DNA from 2 places in the Cronobacter dublinensis subsp. dublinensis LMG 23823 genome. Region 1 is predicted to be linked to the other one. Evidence: predicted binding sites of a transcription regulator. Region 1 holds the regulator's gene; the other holds the start of a gene.
The links. Region 1 encodes PhoB, which activates phosphate uptake and scavenging genes when phosphate is short. Its sites were predicted from a motif close to CTGTCATAAAACTGNCNNAT; they were not measured.
Positions count from the first base shown of each region.

Region 2: pstS (phosphate ABC transporter substrate-binding protein PstS) is a predicted target of PhoB. The motif match lies at 944-963, and genes of this name have one in related genera.

Region 1 is NZ_CP012266.1:1,060,409-1,065,242, forward strand. Features, by position in the region: gene sbcD (exonuclease subunit SbcD) at 1-903, opposite strand, end outside; gene phoB (phosphate response regulator transcription factor PhoB) at 1,102-1,791, shown strand; gene phoR (phosphate regulon sensor histidine kinase PhoR) at 1,814-3,127, shown strand; gene brnQ (branched-chain amino acid transporter carrier protein BrnQ) at 3,525-4,834, shown strand, end outside.
Region 2 is NZ_CP012266.1:14,432-19,265, forward strand. Features, by position in the region: gene AFK67_RS00075 (hypothetical protein) at 1-436, shown strand, start outside; gene AFK67_RS00080 (hypothetical protein) at 525-851, opposite strand; gene pstS (phosphate ABC transporter substrate-binding protein PstS) at 1,050-2,090, shown strand; gene pstC (phosphate ABC transporter permease PstC) at 2,230-3,189, shown strand; gene pstA (phosphate ABC transporter permease PstA) at 3,189-4,079, shown strand; gene pstB (phosphate ABC transporter ATP-binding protein PstB) at 4,130-4,834, shown strand, end outside.

The sequences.
Region 1 (4,834 bases):
GCGCCACTGTTCGAGCTGCGCGGTGATGGATTCCAGGCTGCCTTTTAACACCGCGAGCGGCTGACTGACCGGCACCGGGAGCGCCGTGACGTCGTGCAATTTGCCGTCAGCGAACTCCACCAGAAACACGCTTTTCTCTTTGCCGGTTTCATCAAAGCTCAGCGCAATCGGTGAGCCGCTGTAGCGGATGTGCTCGCAGCCCGCCACTTTCTGGGCGCGGTGGATATGGCCAAGCGCAATGTAATCGGCGGGTGGAAAACGGTCCGCCGGGAAAGCGTCAAGCGTGCCTATATAGATGTCGCGTACCGCGTCACTTTTGGTCACGCCAACGGTAGTGAGATGGCCGGTGGCGATAATCGGCAAATTACGCTCGCCGCGAAGCGCGCAGGCGGCCTCATAGCTCTGCTGGTAGTGCTGGCTGATGGCCTCCAGCAACTGCTGCTGTTTTTCGCGCCCCGACTGCCCGCTGAGGCTTCGCAGCACATCGCGCGGGCGCAGGAACGGAATGGGGCAGAGCACCGCGCCGGGCTCGCCGTCGCGGCGGTATAATAATGTGGCCTGGCTTTCCGGCGTGAGCTGCGCGCTGGCGATCACCTGCGTATTGAGACAGGCGAGCAGCTCGCGGGATTCATTGAGCGTCGCGACCGAGTCGTGGTTGCCGCCAAGCACGATAAGCGGGCACTGCGCCGCCTGCAGTTTGACCACAAATCTGTTGTAGAGCTCGCGCGCATAACTTGGCGGCGCGCCGGTATCGAAGATATCGCCCGCGACGATAATCGCGTCCACCTGATGCGCGATGGCCGCGCCGAGCAGCCAGTCGAGAAAGGCTTCATGTTCAGCCGCGCGGCTTTTGGCATAAAAATTTTGACCAAGATGCCAGTCTGAGGTATGCAGAATACGCATGGGATGCCCTGTGGCTAAAAAGCGAGAAGGGGATTATAAACATCCGGTACGGCGGGTGTCCTGTTTCGTCGCGCCGCGTGGTTTTTTCGCCTGCGCTGACAGGTCATCTTACGGTCATCTTTTTCATAAATCTGTCATAAATCTGACGCATAATGGCGCCGCATAACATACTGTTTACTTTATTTAACAGGGCGAATCATGGCGAGACGTATTCTGGTCGTTGAAGATGAAGCACCTATCCGCGAGATGGTGTGCTTCGTACTGGAACAAAACGGTTTCCAGCCGGTGGAAGCGGAAGATTATGACAGTGCGGTGAACCAACTCAATGAGCCCTGGCCGGATCTGATTTTGCTGGACTGGATGCTGCCTGGCGGATCGGGGATCCAGTTTATTAAACATATCAAGCGTGAAGCGTTGACCCGCGAGATCCCGGTGGTGATGCTGACGGCGCGCGGCGAAGAAGAAGATCGCGTGCGCGGCCTGGAAACGGGCGCGGATGATTACATTACCAAGCCGTTTTCCCCGAAAGAGCTGGTGGCGCGTATTAAAGCTGTCATGCGGCGCATTTCACCGATGGCGGTAGATGAAGTCATTGAAATGCAGGGCTTAAGCCTCGATCCGTCATCACATCGCGTGATGACCGGCGAAAATCCCCTCGATATGGGGCCGACCGAATTCAAACTGTTACACTTCTTTATGACACACCCGGAGCGCGTATACAGCCGCGAACAGCTGCTGAACCACGTCTGGGGCACCAATGTGTATGTGGAGGATCGCACCGTCGATGTGCATATTCGCCGCCTTCGCAAGGCGCTGGAACATAGCGGTCATGACAGAATGGTACAAACGGTGCGCGGCACGGGTTATCGGTTCTCGACGCGTTTTTAAACCCAAAACAGGAGTGTGACGCGTGCTGGAACGGCTGTCATGGAAAAGACTGGTGCTGGAGCTGATGCTCTGCTGTATCCCGGCGCTGGTTCTCGGGGCGATATTCGGCTATCTGGCATGGTTTTTACTGGCGGCGGTGACCGGATTGCTTATCTGGCATTTCTGGAATCTGCTGCGGCTCTCCTGGTGGCTGTGGGTGGATCGCAGCATGACGCCGCCGCCCGGCAGCGGCAGCTGGGAGCCGCTGCTCTACGGCCTGCACCAGATGCAGTTGCGCAATAAAAAGCGCCGTCGCGAACTGGGCAATCTTATCAAACGCTTTCGCAGCGGCGCGGAATCGCTGCCTGACGCCGTGGTGCTGACCACAGAAGAGGGCGTCATCTTCTGGTGTAACGGCCTTGCGCAACAGCTGCTTGGCCTGCGCTGGCCCGACGATAACGGGCAGAATATCCTTAACCTGCTGCGCTACCCCGAGTTCACCAGCTACCTGCGCGGGCAGGCGTTTAACCGCCCGCTGCATCTGGTGCTCAATAACGGGCGGCATCTGGAGTTCCGCGTGATGCCCTACAGCGAAGATCAGCTGCTGATGGTAGCGCGCGACGTGACGCAGATGCATCAGCTCGAAGGCGCGCGGCGCAACTTCTTCGCCAACGTCAGCCATGAGTTGCGCACGCCGCTCACCGTATTGCAGGGCTATCTTGAGATGATGCATGAGCAGGTGCTCGAAGGGCCGCTTCGCGAGAAAGCGCTGCATACCATGCGCGAGCAAACCTACCGGATGGAAGGGCTGGTGAAACAGCTGCTGACGCTCTCGAAAATCGAGGCGGCGCCCGCGATGCAGCTTAACGAAACCATCGACGTGCCGATGATGCTGCGGGTGGTGGAGCGCGAAGCGCAGACGCTGAGCCAGCAGAAGCACACCTTTACCTTCGAAGTAGACTCGCAGCTTAAAGTGCTCGGCAATGATGAGCAGTTGCGCAGCGCGATTTCCAACCTCGTGTATAACGCGGTCAACCATACGCCGGCGGGCACGCATATCACGGTACGCTGGGAACATGTGGCTCACGGCGCGCGCTTTAGCGTGGCGGATACCGGGCCTGGGATCGCCGCGGAGCATATTCCGCGCCTGACCGAGCGGTTCTACCGGGTGGATAAGGCGCGCTCGCGCCAGACCGGCGGCAGCGGACTCGGGCTCGCGATTGTGAAACATGCGCTGACGCACCACGACGCGCGTCTTGAGATAGAAAGCACGCCCGGTAAAGGAACGACGTTTTCGTTTCTGCTGCCGGAAAGACTCATTGCTGCCGCGCCTGCCAGCGCCGATTCTGCGCTGTAGCTTGTAACGTCTGCTTTCCAGGGCCAGCCATAAGCTGGCCTTATTCATTTTTTATCCGCCATTCAGCGCTTTTTTCATCGTTTGCTGCTTTTTTGCCCGCGCGAATCGCCGGAGGTTTTTTACGAAATTAGATTTTATCACTGCCCTGAAACTTAGATCTGGCATAAAGGTCTGGTTTTACGATCCCGTCTTGCCTTTAAACGTTATAAGCGTTTAAATTGCGCCCCTGCTATTGCCAGACCGACTGTTTTTGCGCGGTAAACCGAAAAACAATTCTTCGCCAGCGTGATCGGGAAGCATATCCCGCTGTCAGCGTCTGAAATGGCCGTGTTTTCGTCAGCAGGCTGACGATAAAAACTATTCAATTTCAACACCACATCCACAGGCAGTAAATCTTATGACCCATCAGTTAAAATCGCGCGACATTATCGCACTGGGGTTTATGACCTTTGCGCTGTTCGTCGGCGCGGGCAATATCATTTTCCCTCCTATGGTTGGTTTGCAGGCCGGTCCGCATGTCTGGACGGCGGCGATCGGCTTTCTGATAACCGCCGTTGGTCTGCCTGTGCTGACCGTGGTGGCACTGGCGAAAGTGGGCGGCGGCGTTGACAGCCTGAGCCACCCGATTGGCCGCGTGGCGGGTATTCTGCTCGCGACCGTCTGCTATCTGGCCGTGGGGCCGCTGTTCGCCACGCCGCGCACCGCGACCGTGTCGTTCGAAGTGGGCATCGCGCCACTGACCGGTGACGGCACGCTGCCGCTGCTGATTTACAGCCTGGTCTACTTCGCGCTGGTTATCCTGGTGTCGCTCTATCCGGGCAAACTGCTGGATACCGTGGGCAACTTCCTGGCGCCGCTGAAAATCATCGCGCTGGTGGTGCTGTCGGTGGCGGCTATTGTCTGGCCGGCGGGCGATATCAGCGTGGCGACGGAAACCTATCAGAAAGCAGCGTTTTCCAACGGCTTTGTGAACGGCTATCTGACGATGGATACGCTGGGCGCGATGGTGTTCGGGATTGTTATCGTCAACGCGGCGCGTTCGCGCGGTGTTGAAGACTCGTGTCTGCTGACGCGCTACACGGTGCTCGCGGGCCTGATGGCGGGCGTCGGCCTGACGCTGCTTTATCTGGCGCTGTTCCGTCTGGGCTCTGACAGCGCGACGCTTGTCGATCAATCCGCTAACGGCGCGGCGATTCTGCACGCGTATGTTCAGCATACCTTTGGCGGCGCGGGCAGCTTACTGCTGGCGGGGCTGATCTTCCTGGCGTGCATGGTGACCGCGGTCGGCCTGACCTGCGCCTGCGCCGAGTTTTTCGCGCAGTATCTGCCGCTCTCCTACCGCACGCTGGTGTTTATCCTCGGCCTGTTCTCAATGGTGGTGTCGAATCTCGGCTTAAGCCAGCTGATTCAGTTCTCGATCCCGGTGCTGACGGCCATCTATCCGCCGTGTATCGCACTCGTTGTACTGAGCTTTACCCGCGGCTGGTGGCATAATGCGAGCCGTGTTATCGCCCCGGCGATGGCGGTCAGTCTGCTGTTTGGTTTGATTGATGGGGTGAAAGCCTCGGCGATAAGCGGTATCCTTCCGGCCTGGACTCAGAAACTGCCGATGGCGGATCAGGGGCTGGCCTGGCTGCTGCCGACCATCGTGATTGCACTGGCGGCGGCCGTCTGGGATCGTACGGCCGGACGGAGCGTGACTTCCAC
Region 2 (4,834 bases), 1.0 Mb from region 1:
GTGCGTCTATGCCATGGTATTAAGCGCCGTACTCAATCTCGTCGCGCTGCGGCCCGCTTTTTCTGTGCTGTGGATACTCTCAGGGGTTATCTGGCTGGTCCTGCTGATCCTCGTGACGCTGATGATAGAAAAAGGGCGGCACCGCGGTTTGCGGCTGTTTCTGTATAGCGAGTTTTTTCATGCGGCGTTAAGTCTGGCGACACTGATTGCCGGATTGATAGCGTGTCCCCTTTCCGGCGCGTTCTGGCTCTGCTGGAGCGCGGGCGCGCTACTGGTGTGGGCTGCGTGGCGAATGATGAACAGTGAGGAGATGTTCAGACTGGGCCGCTGGTGTCTCGCGAACAAAATGCGCCGCTTCCATACCACAGCGCTTCAGCGCCCGTCGAAAAAACGGGCATTAAAACGGGCAAAAAATCGCGATAAGCCAGACCGATAAGTAACGGATACGCGTGAGCCGTCTGGCGCCCTTGATAGCCGGGCACATGGATCAGCTCCCTGTCTTATACCTACAGGGAGCCCATCGCTTATTTAATCTTGCGTTTTAAATCTTCCAGTTCACGGGACAACTTATCGTTTTCCTGCTCCAGCGACCTCACCCGGCTTTCCAGATCGCTGTCCTTTCTGTCGTCTGAATAACGGTTTTGTTCTTTACGTTTGTACGCGTCAACGGCTTTTTCCACATCCGAAATATCGACGTTAGAAGGTGCGATAACGCCTTCGCTGGTAAAAATCGTGACAGGCGCGCCGTGAACGCGGCCACTGTGCGCATCCAGTTGAGCTGGCGCGGCATAACTTGTTGACGTAACAAGGAACAGTGACGCGACGGAGAAAAATGACAGTTTTTTTATCATTACGGCTATCCTTATAAATGTCGGGCGGGTTGCGGAATTATAAAAGCATTATTATTCATAAAGTTAAGTAAGAGATTTCTGCATCTTTTTCATTGTCATAAAACTGTCATAATTCGTACATTTATCTGTCACCAAACTGTCCTACTTTGCTCACCGTAGCCACGAAACAATAAATTACGAACACCAGCAGGAGACATTATGAAAGTTATGCGTACCACCGTCGCAACTGTTGTCGCCGCGACCTTATCTCTGAGCGCTTTTTCCGCTTTCGCGGCAGCAAGTCTGACTGGCGCGGGCGCAACATTCCCGGCGCCGGTGTATGCCAAATGGGCGGATACCTACCAGAAAGAAACCGGTAACAAGGTGAACTATCAGGGTATCGGCTCCTCCGGTGGCGTGAAACAAATCATTGCTAACACTGTTGATTTTGGTGCTTCTGACGCGCCGCTTTCTGACGAAAAATTACAGCAAGAAGGTCTTTTCCAGTTCCCGACCGTGATCGGCGGCGTGGTGCTGGCGGTTAACCTGCCGGGCTTCAAGTCTGGCGAGCTGGTGCTCGATGGCAAAACCCTCGGCGACATCTACCTTGGCAAAATCAAGAAGTGGGATGACGAGGCTATCGCCAAACTGAACCCAGGCAAAAAACTGCCGTCGCAGAACATCGCCGTGGTACGTCGCGCTGACGGTTCCGGTACGTCTTTCGTGTTCACCAGCTACCTGGCGAAAGTGAACGACGAGTGGAAATCGAAAATCGGCTCCGGCTCTACCGTTAACTGGCCGACCGGTCTCGGCGGTAAAGGCAACGACGGTATCGCCGCGTTCGTACAGCGTCTGCCGGGCTCTATCGGCTACGTGGAATACGCCTACGCCAAGCAGAACAACCTGACCTACACCAAACTGGTTTCCGCTGACGGCAAGCCGGTCGCCCCGACGGAAGAGAGCTTCTCTAACGCCGCTAAAGGCGTGGACTGGAGCAAATCTTTCGCTCAGGACCTGACCAACCAGAAAGGCGACGACGCATGGCCTATCACCTCTACCACGTTCATTCTGGTTCACAAAGAGCAGAAGAAACCTGAGCAGGGCGCCGAAGTGCTGAAGTTCTTCGACTGGGCGTACAAGTCAGGCGCGAAACAGGCTAACGACCTGGATTACGCCTCTCTGCCGGACAGCGTGGTTGAGCAGGTTCGCGCCGCATGGAAGACCAACGTAAAAGACAGCAGTGGTAAAGCGCTGTATTGATAGAGATTTACCGAAGATGGCGGATGGCGCTTCGCTTATCCGCCCTACAAAAATCCGGTAACATGCTGTTTTTTGTAGGCCCGGTACGCATCACGCTGCCGGGCATCATTCAAAACAGAGTTTAACTGAAGAGTGAAATATGGCTGCCACCAAGCCTGTATTTAACCCCCCAGGTAAAAAGGGCGATATGATTTTCAGCGCGCTGGTCCGACTGGCTGCGCTGATTGTGCTATTGCTGCTGGGCGGAATTATCGTGTCGCTGATTTTCTCTTCCTGGCCGAGCATGGAAAAATTTGGTTTTTCCTTCCTCTGGAACAAGGAATGGGATGCGCCGAATGAAAACTTTGGCGCGCTGGTACCGATTTACGGCACCCTGGTGACCTCCTTTATTGCGTTGCTGATCGCGGTTCCTGTGAGCTTCGGCATCGCGCTGTTCCTGACCGAACTGGCTCCCGGCTGGCTGAAGCGCCCGCTGGGCATCGCTATTGAGCTGCTGGCGGCGATTCCGAGTATCGTCTACGGCATGTGGGGCCTGTTTATCTTCGCCCCGCTGTTCGCGACGTATTTCCAGGAGCCGGTCGGCAACGTGCTGTCGGCTATTCCGTTTGTCGGCGCGCTCTTCTCCGGCCCGGCGTTCGGTATCGGCATTCTGGCGGCGGGTGTGATCCTCGCTATCATGATAATTCCTTATATCGCGGCCGTAATGCGCGATGTGTTCGAACAGACCCCGGTGATGATGAAAGAGTCGGCCTACGGTATCGGCTGCACCACCTGGGAAGTTATCTGGCGCATCGTGCTGCCGTTCACCAAAAACGGCGTCATCGGCGGCGTTATGCTGGGGCTTGGCCGTGCGCTCGGCGAAACCATGGCGGTCACCTTTATCATCGGCAACACCTACCAGCTCGACAGCGCTTCCCTTTATATGCCGGGCAACAGCATTACATCTGCGCTGGCGAATGAGTTCGCCGAAGCGGAATCGGGTCTGCATGTCGCCGCCCTGATGGAGCTCGGCCTGATCCTCTTTGTGATCACCTTTATCGTGCTGGCTATCTCCCGACTCATGATTATGCGTCTGGCGAAAAACGAGGGGGCGCGCTAATGGCGACTATCGAACTGCAAAACCCCGCTCAACTTGCGCAGTCGCGCCGTAAAATGCAGGCGAAGCGGCGCATGAAAAACCGCATCGCCCTGACGCTCTCGATGGCGACGATGGCGTTCGGCCTGTTCTGGCTTATCTGGATCTTATTCTCCACGGTATCGCGCGGTTTCGACGGCATGTCGCTGGCGCTCTTTACCGAGATGACGCCGCCGCCGAACACCGCGGGCGGCGGGCTTGCGAACGCGCTTGCGGGCAGCGGCCTGCTGATCCTCTGGGCGACGGTTATCGGTACGCCGCTTGGCATCATGGCGGGGATTTATCTCGCGGAATATGGTCGCAAGTCGTTCATCGCCGAAGTCATCCGCTTTATCAACGACATTCTGCTCTCCGCGCCGTCTATCGTGGTGGGCCTGTTCGTCTACACCATCGTGGTGGCGCAGATGGAGCACTTCTCCGGCTGGGCGGGCGTCATCGCGCTGGCGCTGCTGCAGGTGCCGATTGTTATCCGCACCACTGAGAACATGCTCAAGCTGGTGCCGGACAGCCTGCGTGAAGCGGCTTACGCGCTCGGCACGCCGAAGTGGAAGATGATCTCCGCTATTACGCTTAAAGCCTCGGTGTCAGGCATTCTGACCGGCGTGCTGCTGGCGGTGGCGCGTATCGCGGGCGAAACCGCCCCGCTGCTCTTTACCGCGCTCTCTAACCAGTTCTGGAGCACGGATATGATGCAGCCTATCGCCAACCTGCCGGTGACGATTTTCAAATTCGCCATGAGCCCGTTCGCCGAGTGGCAACAATTGGCCTGGGCAGGCGTACTGATTATCACCCTTTGCGTACTGCTGCTGAATATCCTGGCGCGCGTGCTGTTCGCCAAACGTAAACACGGTTAATTTTTTGACGGCGTGGCGCATCGCGACGCCGGATAAGGAAAACGATTGAGATGAGTATGGTTAATACGACCCCGAGCAAGATTCAGGTTCGCGATTTGAACTTCTACTACGGGAAATTCCATGCCCTGAAAAACATCAGCCTGGATATTGCCAAAAACGAAGTGACCGCGTTTATCGGTCCGTCTGGCTGCGGTAAATCCACGCTGCTGCGTACCTTCAACAAAATGTTCGAGCTCTACCCGGAGCAACGCGCGGAAGGCGAAATCCTGCTGGATGGCGAAAACATTCTCAACCACGCCCAGGATATCGCGCTGCTGCGCGCCAAAGTGGGCATGGTGTTCCAGAAGCCGACGCCGTTCCCGATGTCGATTTATGACAACATCGCCTTTGGCGTGCGCCTGTTTGAGAAACTCTCCCGCGCCGATATGGACGAGCGCGTGCAGTGGGCGCTGACCAAAGCCGCATTATGGAACGAAACCAAAGATAAGCTGCACCAGAGCGGCTACTCTCTCTCCGGCGGTCAGCAGCAGCGTCTGTGCATCGCGCGCGGTATCGCGATCCGCCCGGAAGTGCTTTTGCTTGATGAGCCGTGCTCCGCGCTGGACCCAATCTCCACGGGCCGTATCGAAGAGCTCATCACCGAGCTTAAGCAGGATTACACCGTGGTTATCGTGACGCACAACATGCAGCAGGCGGCGCGCTGTTCCGATCACACGGCGTTTATGTACCTCGGCGAGCTGATCGAGTTCAGTAAC